2 regions of the Halomonas sp. WWR20 genome follow, and region 2 is predicted to be linked to the other one. Evidence: predicted binding sites of a transcription regulator. Region 2 holds the regulator's gene; the other holds the start of a gene.
The links. The regulator FNR, encoded in region 2, switches genes on or off when oxygen is low (the NO sensors DNR and NnrR bind a similar motif). The targets are predictions, from matches to a motif close to TTGATNTANATCAA.
Positions count from the first base shown of each region.

Region 1: the regulator FNR is predicted to act here: its motif matches at 4,419-4,432, upstream of ubiU (ubiquinone anaerobic biosynthesis protein UbiU).

Region 1 is NZ_JBTRHR010000008.1:133,038-141,844, forward strand. It holds gene ACW4DH_RS15560 (heavy metal translocating P-type ATPase) at 1-1,946, shown strand, start outside; gene ACW4DH_RS15565 (prenyltransferase) at 2,052-2,942, shown strand; gene trhP (prephenate-dependent tRNA uridine(34) hydroxylase TrhP) at 2,985-4,328, opposite strand; gene ubiU (ubiquinone anaerobic biosynthesis protein UbiU) at 4,489-5,484, shown strand; gene ACW4DH_RS15580 (U32 family peptidase) at 5,511-6,407, shown strand; gene ubiT (ubiquinone anaerobic biosynthesis accessory factor UbiT) at 6,536-7,012, opposite strand; gene mntR (manganese-binding transcriptional regulator MntR) at 7,204-7,656, shown strand; gene ACW4DH_RS15595 (metal ABC transporter solute-binding protein, Zn/Mn family) at 7,836-8,807, shown strand, end outside.
Region 2 is NZ_JBTRHR010000005.1:289,637-298,443, reverse strand. It holds gene ACW4DH_RS11835 (heavy metal translocating P-type ATPase) at 1-770, shown strand, start outside; gene ccoS (cbb3-type cytochrome oxidase assembly protein CcoS) at 767-1,030, shown strand; gene ACW4DH_RS11825 (sulfite exporter TauE/SafE family protein) at 1,030-1,806, shown strand; gene hemN (oxygen-independent coproporphyrinogen III oxidase) at 1,877-3,262, shown strand; gene fnr (fumarate/nitrate reduction transcriptional regulator Fnr) at 3,384-4,127, shown strand; gene ACW4DH_RS11810 (hypothetical protein) at 4,383-4,676, shown strand; gene ACW4DH_RS11805 (LysR family transcriptional regulator) at 4,794-5,744, opposite strand; gene ttcA (tRNA 2-thiocytidine(32) synthetase TtcA) at 5,853-6,704, opposite strand; gene budC (meso-2,3-butanediol dehydrogenase) at 6,832-7,608, opposite strand; gene ACW4DH_RS11790 (NnrS family protein) at 7,678-8,807, opposite strand, start outside.

The DNA of each region.
Region 1 (8,807 bases), on a different contig from region 2:
CCAATACAACCGCCAGCCGCACCCGGCTCGCCCAGGAAAGGCGCGCTCTGATCGTGCGTCTTGTCGTCAGCGTGGCGTTTGGCATGTGGACGGTCATGGCCTCGGCACTGCTGTACTTCAATTATGGATTGGGCGCGCAGGTAGATTGGGTGATCGCAATGGTCGCGACCACGCTCTCCCTACCGGTGGTGGGATATGCCGGGCGACCCTTCTATCGCGCCGCATGGCGTACGCTGCGGGCCGGCCGGCCGGGCATGGACGTGCTGGTCAGTCTAGGGGTATTCAGTGCCATGCTATTTTCCTTGTGGCACCTCTGGCGGGGCTCGGCGGATGTGTATGTCGATACCGCCGTCATGCTGATTACGTTGCTGCTGGTGGGACGCCTGGTGGAGATGTTCAGCCGCCAGGATGGGCTCGAGGCGTTATCGGCATTGGACAGTCTCACGCCGCAAACCGCGCAGGTTTGGCAGGCGGAAGAATGGCGTCAACTGCCGATCGCCGAGGTCCGCGTGGGGGAAAAAGTGGCGGTGGGTGAACACGAGACCATCCCCTTCGACGGCATGCTGATCGAGACCCAGGCCCTGGTCGACCGGGCCGCACTGACCGGAGAGAACACCCCCATCACCTTGACCCGCGGCGACCGTCTCGAGGCAGGCTGCCGCAATGCCGGTCCCGCCCTGACGTTGATCGTCGAGGCGGCACTGGGCAAGCGCTATATCGATACCCTGCGCTACAAGATGCTCGAGTTACATGCCCGCAAGGGAGAATTCCAGAAGATTTCCGATGTTTTCGCGCGTTGGTTGCCTTCGCTGGCATTGTGTCTGGCCCTGGCCACCTTCGCGCTGACCTTGATGCGTGGCGTGGGTATCGAAGCGGCCTTTGCCTGGGCGCTGTCGGTACTGGTCGTCGCCTGCCCTTGCGCCGTGGGTCTGGCGATTCCGGTCGTGACACAGGCCGCCGGCGCCTGCGGCCTGCGGCGTGGCATCGTGTTCAAGGATCTGGTGGCCTTCGAGACGTTGGCCAAGGCGCGCAGCATTGCCTTCGATAAAACGGGGACATTGACCGCCGGAAATCTCGGCATCGGCGAGATTCGCACGGCGCCGGGGGTTGATGCCCGACACCTGCTGCAGCTTGCCGCCCAGGCCGAAAAGGGCATCATGCATCCCGTCGCCCAGACGCTGCGGCGCCATGCCACCGATCAAGGCCTGTCGCTCGCTGACGAGGTCGAGACGATCCATTACCCTGGGTTCGGGGTCGAGATGCGTCTCTCAGCGGATGAATGCCTCCGTGTCGGCGCACCGACATGGCTGGCCGAACACGGCGTGGTCCTGCCCGATATCGCGGATATGACGGGCAAGCGGGTCGCCGTGGCCCGTAATACGCAATGGCTGGGCATCCTGGCGCTGGACGAAAGGCTGACAGAGAATACTCAAGCCACCGTTGGCCAGTTTCGGCGGGCGTCCTTCACCCTGGCATTATTGAGCGGGGATCAGCATGACAATGTGCATGCTGTCGGGCACCGAGCCGGATTCCGCGACAGGGAACTGTTCGCTGCACTGACGCCCGAGGCCAAGGCGCGTCTGATCGACGCCCTGCCCAGGCCGTCTATCTTCGTCGGCGATGGTATCAACGATACGCTGGCGCTGGCGTCCGCCACTACCGGAATCAGTGTCGCCGGCGCGACCCAGCAGGCACGTGATATCGCCGCGGTGTCGCTACTCACGCCGGGCATCGCCCAGGTCTGGGAGGCGCACGACCTGGCAAAGCGTGCCTACCGGCTAATGCGTCAGAACCTGGGATTTTCCATCGTCTACAATCTGTTGGCGCTCAGCCTGGCAGTGTGGATGCCGATCCCACCGGTGATTGCAGTCACCGCCATGACCATCAGCTCGCTCAGCGTGCTGGCGAACGCCGCGCGCCTCTATCTTCCCGACGCCTCGAAGTAGCCCGGCTTGGCGCCGGCGCGCACAAGGCCTTGCCCCCTATCATTGCACCCTGCTGAATTAGCATCAGAATAGATTTCCTATAACTCAAAAGCGATTCTCCATCACATGCAAGCCATATCGGCCGTCATCCGCTCAACGCGGCCCAACTTCCTTCTTCTCGCCCCCCTGTGCGGGTTACTAGGCATCGCCGTCGCCTCGCACCAGAAGGATTTGGCACCGGGTCATGTCCTGCTGGTGCTGCTGGGGGCCGTATGCGCACATGCCGCCGTCAACTTACTCAACGAATATGAGGACTTCCGCTCAGGGCTCGACCTGGAGACACGGCGCACGCCCTTCTCGGGCGGTAGCGGCTCGCTGCCCGCGTTTCCCTTGGCGGCGCCTGGCGTCGGGATTACCGGGCTGTTCATGCTTGGCGTCACCACCCTGATCGGGAGTTATTTTCTATGGCTGCGCGGTCCCGGTCTGCTGGCGATCGGGTTGGCCGGCTTGCTGCTCGTGGTGACCTATACCCGTTGGATTACCCGTTCGCCACTGCTGTGCCTGCTCGCGCCAGGCCTGGGATTCGGTCCGATCATGGTGTTGGGGACCACGCTCGCGCTGGGGGGGAATATCGATGCCACGGCGACACTCGCCTCAGCGGTTGCCTTACTGCTGGTCAGTGAATTGCTGCTGGTCAACCAGTTTCCCGACATCGAGGCTGATCGACGTGTCGGGCGTCGCCATCTGCCCATCGTGCTGGGCATCCCGGCCTGTGCGCGCATCGCCCCGGGACTGCTGATCGGCGCTTACCTGGGCGTGGCGGCGGCAAGCATCACCGGCATCTTTCCGCTGGCAGCGCTTATCGCCCTGCTTCCTCTGCCGGCGGCCCTGCGGGTCGCCTGGCAATTGCTGCACGTCGGGCAGGCCCCGCACCGTCTGCTACCGGCCTTGGGCCTGAATGTCGCCACACTATTGAGCAGTCTGGCGCTGCTCGACCTCGCACTGTTCATGGCCTGAAGGTTGTCGACGGCGATGAGCCCGGCTGCTTAGCACAGTGACTTACAGGTCGCGCATCAGCAGGGCGTATTCGGCCCGGGCCGGGTCGATGACGGCTCCCGGCACACGCAGCCGCACCACATGCCCCGAGCCGGCTGCTACGTCGATCCGCTCGCCGCGCGAGCTTTCAAGCGACTCAAGGACGAAGCGACGGTTGCCGCCCGGCAGCATCAGCTCCAGCGTCTCGCCCACGGCGAAGCGGTTCTTGACGTCGATCTCCAGCCAGCCGCGGTCCGCATCGTAGCCGAGCGCCTCACCGACGAACTGCTGGTGCACCCCGATGGAATGGCCGCGCTCGTAGTTCTGGTACTCGTCATGCACGTGGCGGCGATAGAAGCCCTCCGTGTAGCCCCGGTTGGCCAGGTTATCGAGCTCGTCCATGAGACGCATGTCGAAGGGGCGCCCCGCCACGGCATCATCGATGGCGCGCCGGTAAACTTGGGCCGTGCGCGCCACGTAATAGGGCGACTTGGTGCGACCCTCGATCTTCAGCGAGGCCACGCCCATTTCGGCAAGTCGCGTCACGTGTTGCACGGCGCGCAGATCCTTGGAGTTCATGATGTAGGTGCCGTGTTCGTCCTCGTGGACCGCCATGTAATCGCCGGGACGCGATCCCTCCTCGATCAGCGCCGAACGTTCCTCCTGCCCTGCCGCTTCGCCTGCCACGGCTCTCCCCGCATCAGCCCCCACATCGACCGGCATCAGGTCCCCGGTCTCGTCGGTGGTCGAGGCAATGGTGTTGTACTGCCAGCGGCAGGCATTGGTGCAAGTGCCCTGGTTGGGGTCGCGATGGTTGAAATAACCCGACAGCAGGCAACGCCCCGAGTAGGCGATGCACAGGGCACCGTGAACGAACGTCTCGAGCTCCAGATCCGGACACTCGCGGCGGATCTCGGCGATCTCCTCCAGCGACAGCTCCCGGGACAGGATGATGCGACGAATCCCCTGGCGCTGCCAGAAACGCGCGGCGGCATGGTTGACCACGTTGGCCTGCACCGACAGATGGATCGTCTGCTCCGGCCAGCGCTCGCGGACCATCATGATCAACCCCGGATCCGACATGATCAGCGCATCCGGCCCCGCCTCGACGACCGGCGCCATATCGTGCAGATAGGTCTTGAGCTTGCTGTTGTGGGGAACGATGTTCGAAGCCACGTAGAACGCCTTGCCGCGTTCGTGGGCGTAAGCGATGCCGCGATGCAGGTTATCGAGGCTGAAATCATTGTTGCGTACCCGCAGCGAATAGCGCGGTTGCCCGGCATAGACGGCATCCGCCCCATAGGCAAAAGCATAGCGCATGTTCTTGAATGTTCCGGCGGGGGACAGCAGTTCGGGGGCCTGCGGCATGGCGGGTTCCTCATGATAGTGACGAGCAGCGGCATGATGCCTTTGGTCCTTTTCCACGCCCAGCTCGGGAAGCTCAAAAACGGTACGGCCATGATCCGCATCAAGGGGAAACCGAAAATAGTCGACTAGCATGGTCGGTCTTTCAGTCAGGAGGCAGCCCATGGAACTCGTCTGTCCGGCGGGCAACCTGCCCGCCCTGAAACGCGCCGTGGACGAAGGAGCCGATGCCGTCTACTTCGGCTTCCAGAACGCCACCAATGCCCGCCAGTTCGCCGGACTCAACTTCAGCGGCAAGCGTGCCCGGGAAGGCGTGACCTACGCCCATTCGCGAGGCAGTCGGGTATTCTGCGCCATCAATACCTATCCCCAGCCGGATGGCTGGGAACAGTGGACGCGCGCAGTGGATCAGGCCGCGGAGCTCGGTGTCGACGCGCTGATTCTGGCCGACATGGGACTGCTCGATTACGCCGCCCGCCGCCACCCCGACCTGCCACGGCACCTGTCGGTGCAGGGCTCGGCCACCAGTCATGAGGCGCTGCGCTTCTATCACGAGCATTTCGGTATCGTGCGTGCCGTACTGCCGCGCGTGCTGTCGCTCACCCAGGTACGCGATCTGGCCCGCCAGAGCCCGGTGGAGCTGGAGGTCTTCGCGTTCGGCAGCTTGTGCATCATGGCCGAGGGACGCTGTTACCTCTCTTCCTACCTGACCGGTGAATCGCCCAACACGCGCGGCGTGTGCTCGCCGGCCGCCCACGTACGCTGGGAGGAGACTCCCGAGGGCCTGGAATCGCGCCTGGGCGGCGTTCTGATCGATCGCTATGCCGCGGACGAACGTGCCGGCTATCCCACGCTATGCAAGGGGCGCTTCGAGGTGGATGGCGAGACCTACCATGCCATCGAGGAACCCACCAGCCTCAATACTCTGGACCTGCTTCCCGAACTCAGGGCACTGGGCATCAGCGCGGTAAAGATCGAAGGCCGCCAGCGCAGTCCTGCCTATGTGGCCAGGGTGGCCGGCATCTGGCGCCAGGCGCTGGACAGCCTCGAACGCGACCCGGAAGGCTTCCGCCCCGCCCCAGCCTGGATGACGGGACTCGGAGAGCTTTCCGAAGGCACCACCACGACATTGGGTGCCTACGAACGTCGCTGGAAATGACCCGATACGACAGAGCAGGAGGCAACATGCAACTTTCCCTGGGCCCGGTGCTGTTCTACTGGACGCGTGAACGTCTCGCCGATTTCTACTGCGACGTCGCCAGCTGGCCGGTCGATATCGTCTATCTGGGCGAGACGGTCTGCTCCCGGCGACGCGACATGAAGCTCGACGACTGGCTGGATATCGGCCGCAGGCTGAGCCAGAGCGGCAAGCAAGTGGTGCTGTCGTCGCAGACCCTGATCGAATCCGAGGCGGACCTGCGCAGCTTGCGCAGATTGTGCGCCAACGGCGAGTTTCTGGTCGAGGCCAACGATCAGAGCGCACTGCAACTGCTGTCCCGGGCGGGACTGCCATTCGTCGGCGGCGCATCGCTCAATCTTTACAACCCGGCCACGCTTGCCGTGCTGGCCGCTGCCGGCCTGCAACGCTGGCAGGCGCCGGTGGAAATGTCCCGACAGGCTCTGGCCGCCCTGCTCGAGAGCTGTCAGGAGCGCGAACTGGCGCTGCCCTGCGAAGTGTTCGCCTACGGGCATTTGCCTCTGGCCTGGTCGGCACGCTGTTTCACTGCCCGGCGCCACGACAAGCCCAAGGATCGCTGCCAGTTCGTCTGCCAGCAATACCCTCAGGGTCTGCCGCTACGCTCCCAGGAATCCTGCGAGGTCTTCACGCTGAACGGTATCCAGACCCTTTCGGGGGCCTGCCAGGACCTGCGTCACGACATCCCCGCCATGCGTGAAATGGGCGTGGCCGTGGTACGCCTGAGCCCCACTGCCCTGGACATGACTGATGTGGTAATGGCATTCGACTGCGCCCGCCGGGGAGAGCCGCTGCCCCGCGACCCGCTGGCCCTGGTGGACGCCGAGGTCTGCAATGGCTACTGGCACGGCCGTCCCGGCATGGCCCTGACCCAGCCACCGGCATGACCGTCGCAGCGGACCGGTGGTTTCGCTATGCTATATAGCCGCCGGTCCGCTGCGTCAGCGCAAGGCGCTTCGCCCAAAGCGAGCACTCGCGTCTGTCGTACCGCCTGTGCTCGCAGGTCCGGTCGTGCCTATCGAGACTCGCGGCGGGAGCGCGCCTCGAGACGATAGAGCCACTCTCCCAGTTGCGCGGGAATCACGCCCTCTTCGCGGCTATCGAGGAGGTTCTTGACCATCAGTCCCAGTTCGGTATCGCCTTCGATCACCAGGCGGCGCTGAAAGAACAGGCTGTCCGGGTCCTCCTTACGCGTGGCCAGGCACAGGAATTCGCGCCAGCCACCGCGGATGACCGCCTCCCCTTTGGAATCGAGCACCGTCAGGCGGCGTTCCTGCATGCCCAGCGTCAGAGACATGTCCAGGTCCTCGAGGCACAGCGCAATGCACCGCCCCTCCAGTGCGTCGAACTCGCCCTCCGCCAAGGGCTCGGCAAAGACGCGGTTGAGCAGTGGCTCGACCAACTGTCGCTTGAACGTTGCCGGCAGAAGCGAGTCGAGCGTGCCGAGCAGGCGAGCGGGAGCCGGTAGGCGAGGCAAGGTAGCAGGGAACATGAAGCAACTCCTGGTGGAGGGGGCATGAGCGGAATGCCTGTCATGCTAGATCGAGCTCCCGGACCGATACCTGATACGCATCAAGCCAGACCGCATTGGAATCGCCGATGCCATGCCTTGTTGCAATGTTTGTCGCGACAGGCATGATGGTTGCTCCGTTCCTGTCAATGTCCGAAGGTCGTCGCCCGCGCATGAAACCCACATCCCGCCCCGCCTCACACCGCGGGCCGTTGATAGAAGCCGAGAGCCACGTGGAAGGGTTTCGCAAGGCGCGCGACGCACGCCGTACCGAGCTGATCGAGGATTATGTCGAGCTCATCGCCGACCTGATCGGCGATACGGGCGAAGCCCGACAGACCGATATCGCACGCCGCCTGGGAGTCGCGCAGCCCACCGTTGCCAAGATGCTCAAGCGCTTGGCCGAAGAGGGCCTGATCATCAAGCGACCGTACCGTGGCGCACTCCTGACCGAAGAAGGCGAACAACTGGCCGTGGTGAGCCGGCAGCGCCATCAGATCGTCGAAGCCTGCCTGCGCAAGTTAGGGGTGGATGCCGAAACCGCGCGTATCGACGCCGAGGGCATCGAACATCATGTCAGTGGCGAAACCCTCGCCGCCTTCCAGCGCTATCTGGAAAAAAGCTAGCCTCCTCGTCCTGTTTGCCCTCAGTAGCTTGATATGGTTCGGCGATACCGTTTCATTGCTTCATTCCCCCGGCCTCGGGCTTCAATTGACTTGTGACGGGCTTTTGCCGAAGGTATAAGCGAGAGTATAGCTAATGCTATACAATGCAGCGTTGCGATGACGCCAGGGGAGATAGCGGCATGAAACGTAGCTTGATATGGTTGAGCGCACTGGCGTCACTGGCATATGGGCCGCATGCCGCATACGCCCAGGCATCTCCCATGAACGCGGTCGTGACGATCGGCATGCTCGGCGATGCCGTCGAACACGTTGGTGGCGAATGCGTAGAGGTCACGACCGTGATGGGGCCGGGCGTCGATCCCCACCTCTATCAAGCCAGCGCCAAGGATGTGAGAACCTTTCAGCAGGCCGACATCATTCTCTATTCTGGCTATTCTCTGGAAGGCCAGCTTGGCGATGTACTCGAGCGGTTCTCCCATATCAGGCCGACGCTCGCCGTAGCGCCTGCCTCGATCGACAGCGAAAGCCTCATTACCGTTCAGGATGACTACGGCATAGACCCGCACCTGTGGATGGACGTTGGTCTGTGGTCACGGATCATTCCTACCCTTGCCGATACGCTAAGCGAGCAGCGCCCCGCCTGCGCAACGCTTATCCGGGCCAATGCCGCGCAGTACGACGCTCAGTTGCAGGCACTGCATGCCTGGGTCAAACAGAGTATCGCCACGATTCCCGACGCACACCGTATCCTGGTAACGGCACACGATGCCTTCAGTTACTACGGTCGGGCCTACGCTATCGAAGTGGTGGGCATCCAAGGTATCAGTACCCAGACCGAAACCGGCGTCGCCGATATCCGTGAGATAACTCGTACCGTCGTCGAGCGACAAGTCCCGGCCGTTTTCGTCGAGAGCACGATCAACCCGCGCACCGTTCAGGCCGTGATCGATGCCGCCCGAGATCAGGGGCATGACGTCTCGATTGGCGGGCAGCTCTATTCCGATGCCATGGGCGAGGCGGGGACGGCCGATGGCACCTATATCGGCATGATCTACGCCAATACGCACCATATCGTCGAGGCGCTTGGTGGCGATGTGCCGGCCCTACCCGACGAGCTGAACGCCTGGGCCGAGCAATGGACTCTTGAGTCA
Region 2 (8,807 bases):
AATACCGTCTCTCCGAGGTCCGCGCGCATCAAGTGACCAGCATTCCCGGCCAAGGACTCGAAGGGGAGATCGACGGCGCACGCTACCGGCTCGGGCGCCCCGACTTCGCCGTTTCCAGTTCACCGCCTACCGCGCCGGTTGCCGGACAGTGGTTGCTGCTCGCCCGCGACAATGTTCCGCTGGCCTGGTTCGAGCTTGCCGACACCGTCCGCGAGGATGCCCGCGTCACGGTCAGCGCCCTACAGGCCGCCGGGCTCAAGGTGGAATTGCTTTCCGGCGACAGTTCCAGCGCCGTGGCCACCCTGGCCGATGACCTGGCGGTGGACGAGTGGACTGCCGGAGCCAGTCCCGAAGACAAACTGGCCCGGATCAGGGCGCTACAAGCGGCGAACGAGATCGTTATTATGGTCGGGGATGGTATCAATGACGTTCCGGTCCTCGCCGGTGCCGACGTTTCGATCGCCATGAACGGTGCCACCGACCTGGCGCGCACCAGTGCCGATGCCGTGTTGATGAGCCCTCGTCTGTGGCGTATCGTCGAGGCCATCATCCTGGCCCGCATGACACGGCGCCTGATCCGGCAGAACCTGGTCTGGGCATTGATCTACAATCTTTGTGCCCTGCCCCTGGCGGCCATCGGCTGGGTACCGCCCTGGGCGGCGGCGCTGGGAATGTCCATCAGTTCGTTGATCGTGATCGGCAATGCCCTGCGCCTCAATCGCGTACGGATGCCCTCGCCAGAGGCGTCTTCCCTGGAGCCGGCTTCATGAATATTCTCTTCCTGCTGATCCCCCTGTCTTTGGTACTGCTCGGCTTTGCTGTCTGGGCCTTTTTCTGGGCAGTGAAGTCGGGACAGTTCGATGATCTGGAAGGCCCGGCGCATCGCATCCTGTTCGACGAGGATGAAAACGACCTGACACCGGAACAACGTCGGCGCCGGGCGGCCCAGCGCACGACGCCTGCCGAGAAAGACGCTTCCCCGGCGTGCGCTTCGCGCGGCCGGGCGTCCCGCGATACGGACACGCATTGATGGACCCTACCGGCCTTGCGCTACCTCCGCTGGCGGCGGCCTTCGTCTTCGGCCTTTTCGGCGGGGCGCACTGCATCGGCATGTGCGGCGGTATCATGAGCGCACTGACCTTTGCCGTACCGCCCAGCATGCGCCACCCGGCACGTCTTACCGGACTGTTGCTGGGCTATAACCTGGGGCGCATCTTCAGCTATATGCTGGCCGGCACGCTGGTGGCATTGCTGGGCAGTCTGCTCGGCCATGCCATGGATACCCTCGCGCTGGCGCTACGCGTGCTGGCGGCCGTCATGCTGATTCTGATGGCACTCTACATCGCCAATTGGTGGAAAGGGCTGACGCGTATCGAGGCTCTGGGGCGGCACTTGTGGCGACGTATCGAACCGGCCGGACGCCGGCTGATGCCGGTCGTGAAAGTCCCCCAGGCCATGGCGCTGGGCGCTATCTGGGGCTGGCTACCCTGCGGGCTGGTGTATTCGATGCTCGCCTGGAGCTTGGCCGAAGCGGACCCATTGCTCGCCGCGGCCCTGATGGGCGCCTTTGGCCTGGGGACCCTGCCCGCGCTACTCGCCACCGGTGTCGCCGCACGTCAGATGGCCACGCTGATCCGACATCCCGCCACTCGTACCCTGGCGGCGAGCGTGATCATCCTGTTCGCGATGTGGCAGCTCTGGCATCTCTGGCCGGGCGGAATGTCGCATAGCATGACCAACTCCGCCATGCACGATGCCGCCGCTATTGGCACGCTTCACAAGAGTCAGCACTTACCCATGCATTGATGCAGGTCAGCCATTCGCGCCAGGCGGTGGCATAGCATGAGAAGCATTGCGCTACTCGAGATGCCCTGCCATGTCCGCCGATGCAGCACCAAGTCCCACTTTCGTCGCCCCGGTCTGGAGCGATGTCCTGACGTACCGCCATCTCACTAACGGCCCGCGCCACGAGGTTTATCCGCCGCTGGCGCTCATGGATACCCGCTTCGCGGCGCACGATCTGGAAGAGGCGCTTGCGCAGGGCCACGCCAGCGGCCGCAGCCTGTCCGTGTATGTGCATGTTCCGTTTTGCCGCAGCGCCTGCTTCCATTGCGACCGCTATCCCATCCTCGACGGATCAGCACGGCTGACCGGCCCCTACCTGGCGAGCCTTGAGCGGGAAATGGCGCTGTTTGCCAAGCATTTGCGCCCTTCGCGCACGCTCACACAACTGTACTGGAGCGGTGGTACGCCGACGTTGCTGTCCCTGGATCAGATGAGCGCACTGGTCGACCAGCTCGACTTTCACTTCGGGCTTTCCAGCCTGCCGGATCGCGACTATGCCATCGATATCGATCCCCGCGAGACCAATGTCTTCACCTTGCGCCACCTGCAAGCGCTGGGCTTCAATCGCCTGAATCTCGGCGTACAGGATCTGAACCCGCAGGTACAGCGCGCCATCAACCGTATCCAGCCACGCCAACTGGTCGAGATCCTGATCGACGAAGCCATGCGTCTGGGCTTCCGCTCGCTGAATATCGACCTGACCCACGGTCTGCCTCACCAGACCCAAGGCAGCTTCCAGGCGACACTCGAACAAGTCATCGAGCTGATGCCAGCCCGAATTTCACTGCATGATTACGCCCATCAGCCGCAACGTGTCCGCCTGCAACGGCGCATCAATGGCGCCGACTTGCCCGGTGAGGAGGAAAAACTGGCGATTCTACGCGGCGCTCACGAAAGGCTCGGCGCAGCGAACTACCAGCATCTCGGTATGGGATACTTTGTCCGCCGCGACGACTCCTTGGCCATCGCCCAGCGAGGAGCTCGCCTCAAATGGACCCTCCAGGGGTTTAGCGCGCAGGCCGAGAGCGACTTGATAGGGCTGGGGGTCGCGGCCATCAGCCAAGTCGGGAATTACTGTACCCAGAACGCAACCTCTATCGACGAGTGGCAGCGCCACCTCGATACCTCTCACCTGGCGGTCGCCAGAGGAATGCAACTGAGTCTGGATCAACAACTCCGCCGCTACGCCATCGAGCGGCTGGTGTGTGACGGGGCCTTGGATTTCACCCAACTGAGTGAAACGTTCGGCGTCGATGCCACTGAGTACTTCGCAGACATCCTGTCTCGCCTGATCCACGCCGAACGCGACGGTTTGATCGAACGCGACGCCACACATCTGCGCGTCACGCCGCTGGGACGCTTGGCCATACGTTATCTGGCATCAACCTTCGTTGAACCGTTAGCGCCTGATATGTAACGTCATTCTCGCCTAATGTTTAGAATATAAAAATACAAAAAGTTGCACGGCGAATACAGCGCTTTTTTCCACTCCGGACTTCCGTCATAATGTCCATTAGCCGCCAATTCTGGAGGACATCATGCTAAGCCCGGTCGCCACATCACGACACGCTCGTTTGAATGAGACACGCTGCCAGACGTGCAGCCTGAGCTCGTTATGCCTGCCGTTGGCGCTGGCGCTCGAGGACATGAGCCAGTTCGACGCCATCATTCAGCGTCGCGCTCCTTTGAAGAAAGGTGAAGTTCTGTTCCGCCAGGGGACCCCCTTCATGAGCGTATATGCCGTACGCTCCGGAAGTCTCAAGCAGGTCACCACCGACAGTACCGGTGAGGAACAGCTGACCAACTTCTACCTGCCCAGCGAGCTGGTCGGTCTCGATGGCATCGATGAACAGAAGTATCTAGGGAGCGTCATCGCTCTTGAAACCACCACGGTCTGCGAGATTCCCTTCGACCGTCTGGATGTGCTCTCCGAAAAGCTTCCTCAATTGCGCAATCAGCTGTACCGCAGCATGAGCAAGGAGATGCGCGATGACCGACGCATGATGCGCCTATTGTCACGCAAGACCGCCGACGAGCGTCTGGCCAACTTCTTTACCACCCTGTCGATGCGGTTCAGACGGCGCGGCTACTCCCCCTACAGCTTTCGCCTGTCGATGTCACGCGCCGATATCGGCAACTATCTGGGCTTGGCGGTAGAAACCGTCAGTCGCATTCTGAGCCGTTTTCAGCAACAAGGCCTGGTTTCCGTTCAGGGCCGCGAGGTCCACGTTCTGGACCTCGATGCGCTGTCCGCCCTCGCCGAAGGCGAAGGTTGCCACTAAACACGATTTGACCATGGCGCCAGCTTTTTAGCCGGCGTCACGCATGCAATCTTCGTCCCCTCTTTCGGTGCCGACGGCATCACCCTCCGCCCTCCCAGACATTGTTGCATTCATGACAACAGTGATATGCCCTTTCATGCGTTTATCATATTATTTCAAAGCGTATAATTAGCTTCATACAGAAAGGCGCGAATACGTTCTGCTTCAAAAGCTTTCTCGTCTTGCTGGCTATCCACATGTTTAAGGAAGCTAATCATGCGATCTACATCATTTGCAGCGCTCTCCGCCCTGGTGCTTGCCGTCACTACCAGCACCGCGATGGCAGCCGTCGCACCGCAAAGCACTTTCGTAGAAAACGATCGTCATGCCGCCATGGCGCTGGCGTTCGCGGATGTCGGTAACCCGTTGGCCCGTACCATGAGCACCCATACCAGTGCCGCGCACACTTTTGCGCCGTCACTGACGTCTCAGGAGCCACGTAACGCTATTGCGCAAGCTTTCGAGGACGTCAACGAGCCATTGCTGGATATCGGCCCGACAGCCGAATAAGGCGTAACAGGCTGCCCTTGAGAATTATTGAGGACTACTCGTCAGCAGTCTCGATAATCGTAAAAAACCCGCTTAGGCGGGTTTTTTTGGGGTGTCGAGCAGGCCCGCAAAGCAATCTTAGCCTCCATGCCCGTACATGCTTGCAAAGCCGGGAATGCTGCGCTCCCAGACCGGAGGATCACCTACCACTTCTTTTAGGCAGTCCACAAAGCGTGCCGTCTTCAGCGGCAAATATTCACGATGGGGATAAACGATATGGATGTCGGGATAATCCATCAAGGGCAGTTGAGGCAGCAACGGCAACAGATCCCCCTTGGTGATTTCCTCATTGAATACGAAGCTCGACAGCACGCCGAAACACAATCCGTGGCGCATGGTACTGTAAACGGCCAGAGGATCATTGGAGCGTAACCGGGTATACAACGGTATCCTTTCCGTGCCCCCTTGAGGATTGGTATAGCGCACGCTGTCGAGCACCAGCCCGTCGCGCGAATAGATAGCCGCAGGCAGTTGCGCCAACTCCTCAATGGTTTTCGGCATGCCAAAGCGTTCGATAAAGGCCGGGCTGGCACACATGATAGGGCGATTGCGCGCGAGAGGACGTGCGATCAGGTTGGAGTCTTCAAGCGGTAACAAGCGTATCGCAAGATCGTAACCGCCGCCGATGATATCCACGGTGCGCTCTTCAAGTTGAAGTTCAACGTGCGTTTCGGGATAGCGTTCGAGAAATATGCGTACCGCCTTGTCCACATACAAGCGCCCGAAGTGGGTAGGGCAAGACACCTTGAGAGTGCCTTTCGGAGTTCCGTGGTAGGCACTGGCGACCTCTTCGGTTTCCTCGAGCGTCGCGCGCAGCAACAGGCTGCGCTGGTAGATTTCCCGACCGACATCGGTCAGCGACAGGCTACGCGTCGAACGGTTGAACAGACGTACCTGAAGGTCCTCTTCGAGGTGGCCAATCTGGCGGGAGATGACAGAGCGATTGACGTTTCGCCGGTCCGCCGCCTTGGTAAAGCTGCCCGCTTCGACGATGTCGAGTAACAGCAGCAGGCGAGATGCCCTGTCCATCGCTTCGATCCTCTTGCGGCCCGCTGCCCGTCCTACTGCGCCCTTCTGCCAGAACCATGACGTCGGCCGATGCGACACACGGCTTGACTATGCGACCTGCAACGCTGGCTAGGCCTGACGTAGCAGGTCGAATGCCTCGATGCGGCTGTCCAGCAATGCCGCCTGCTTGGCCTCCAGTCCCTCGAAGTCGAACAGGTTACGATCGGCAAGCTGCGATGGCGCCACGTTGGTCACCGCCTTGAACATGGTTTCCAGGCGTCCGGGGTGCTTTGTCTCCCAGTCGGCGAGCATCTCCTTGACCACCTGACGCTGCAGGTTGGGCTGCGAGCCGCACAGGTTGCAGGGAATGATGGGAAATTCCATGAGCCGGGCGAACTCGGCGATATCGGCTTCGCGGCAGTAGGCGAGCGGGCGGATGACGATATTCTTGCCATCATCGGAGAGCAGCTTGGGCGGCATCGCTTTCAGAGTGCCGCCGAAGAACATGTTGAGAAACAGCGTCTCGAGAATATCCTCGCGGTGATGGCCAAGCGCCACCTTGTTGGCGCCGATCTCCTCGGCGAAACCGTACAGCGAGCCGCGCCGCAACCTTGAGCACAACGCGCAGGTGGTCTTGCCCTCGGGCGTCTTCTCCTTGACCACCGAATAGGTATCCCGCTCGAGGATATGGTAGGGCACGTCCAAACGTTCGAGGTACTCGGGCAACACATGCTCGGGAAACCCCGGCTGCTTCTGGTCGAGATTGACCGCCACCAGCTCGAAACGCACCGGGGCGTTACGCCGCAGGTTCATCAGGATCTCCAGCATGGTATAGGAGTCCTTGCCGCCCGAAAGGCAGACCATGACCTTGTCGCCGTCATGAATCATGCCGTAGTCGATGATCGCGTTGCCGACCTGACGACGCAGGCGTTTCTGGAGTTTGTCGAACTCGCGCTTGTCTTTGCCGGAGAGTGCTTGCATGGGATACAACACGGTGGGATGACTGGAAAGGCGCCTATCCTACCATCGACATGGAAGTCTGGGTACTTGAGAGGCGATGTACGCCTCCAAATGCGACCAGCGCGGCCGCATCCAGACTCCATGCCGATCACGCCTGCTTGGGTTGGCCATTGGAAGCCGACAGCCCGCCGTCAACCGGCAGGTTGACACCGTTGACGAAGCGCGCATCATGGCTGGCCAGGAAGGCGATCACATCGCCGATCTCTTCGGGCTCGGCCCCGCGGCCCATGGGGTTGCGCTCCTGAAACTTGTTCATCAGCGTTTCGTCATCCGTCATGTCCTTCGTCAACTCGCTCCAGGTCAGGCTCGGGCAGACGGCATTGACGCGCACGCCATCCGCGCCATGATCCATGGCCAGAGCCCGCGTGAAGTTGGTCACCGCGCCCTTGGCCGCATTGTAGAAGCTCATGCCCCAGTCACCCCCCGTGCCGGAGACCGACGAGACATTGACGATACAGCCCCGCTGCCTGATCAATTCGGGCATGGCTGCACGGCTGCAGTAGAAGACCCCGTCGAGATCGGTCGCCATGACTTCTCTCCAATCCTCGACACTCGCTTCGGTGATCTTGCCGGACGCCACGGTCCCGGCATTGTTGACCAGCACATCCAGGCGACCGAATCTGTCGATGACCTCCTTGAACAGCGCCTCCACATCCTCGAGCCGGGAGATATCCGTGGGGTGCACATAAGTCCGCTCGGAGAGTTGCGAGGCGATCTTGTCGAGCTTCTCCCGGGTGCGCCCCACCAGTACGACATGTGCACCTTCACTGTCGAAACGCTTGGCCGTGGCCGCACCGATGCCCGAACCGGAACCGGTAACCACGACCACCTTGTCGGTGAAACGCTGCATCTCTGACATCGTCATGAGTCACTCCGCAATGGTCGTTGGGTATGTCGCCTTCCCCAATGTAGACCATGGTGAAAGCAGCGGTTCTCAACCGGGCCGCCCGTCTGCCCGGGGGCGACTCAGCACCGGCCAGTACAGGGCGACGAACAGCGCGAAGGCTGCGACCCAACCGACCGCAGCGAGGATAAGCCCGGTGCGATAGTCGATGATCAGCAGCGCCATCAGTACCCGGCTGACGGCCGCCGCCAGGATCGCCAGATAGATGATCACGGCGAAGAGTGGGAGCTTCATGGGCCGGCCGGTATGTCCCATCGCCACCCGGGTCATCACCCCCAGGATCAGCGTGGCGATCCCGCCGATACCCAGCGCATGCTGCCAGGCAGCGGCCGGAACGGAAGCGGCAAAAGGCGCCAGCGCCAGCGCCTTGAGTCCCAGTGCCAGCACGATCCACACATAGGCCAGGTGCAGAATCCACAATAACGGCTGGGAAGCGGCCTGCCAGCCGGCCCAGCGCCACAGGCGCACGGCGTTGATACCTGCCGCCGCCAGCGCCACCAGCGCCCCGAGCACCGGCAGGCCGGCTATCAGATCGGCAGGAAACATCAACGCCGTCGTGATCAGCACGTAGCGATCGAAGCGCTCGGAACGCCGCACCGCCTCCGGCCGTCCACCATGCATGCGCAACCAGTTGGCGGTAAAGGCCGGCGTGATGCGCCCGGCAACCACCACGATCATTACCGTCAGCAGATCGAACGCCAGCATTTCCCCCAGCCGCAGCCAGGCCAGGCCGTGACCCGCCATGCCCAGATGCATGAAGCCGTTGCTCAGTGTCAGGAGGCCCAGTACCGCGACCAGGATCAGGTTGCGGCGGTTGCGGTATCGCAACAGCACGTACGCCACGTAGCCCGCCAGCACCGGCAGGAACGCCACATCCACCAGCGCCACCAGCCACATCGGCAACCAGCCGGCCGTCCACATCGCTACGCGTCCCGCCAGCCACAGCAGCACCAGCGCCGCCAATCCGCCGCCCTTCAGGGGTGCGGCTCCCGTCCAGTTGGTCATGGCGGTGAGCAGAAAGCCGGCAATGGCCGCCGGCACCAGTCCGAACAGCATCTCATGGCTATGCCAGTACAGGGGCGACATGCCCAGCGGCAGGGACCAACCGCCCAGCAGCATGCCTGTCCATGCCAGTATCACCAGCGCCCCGTAAAGTCCCG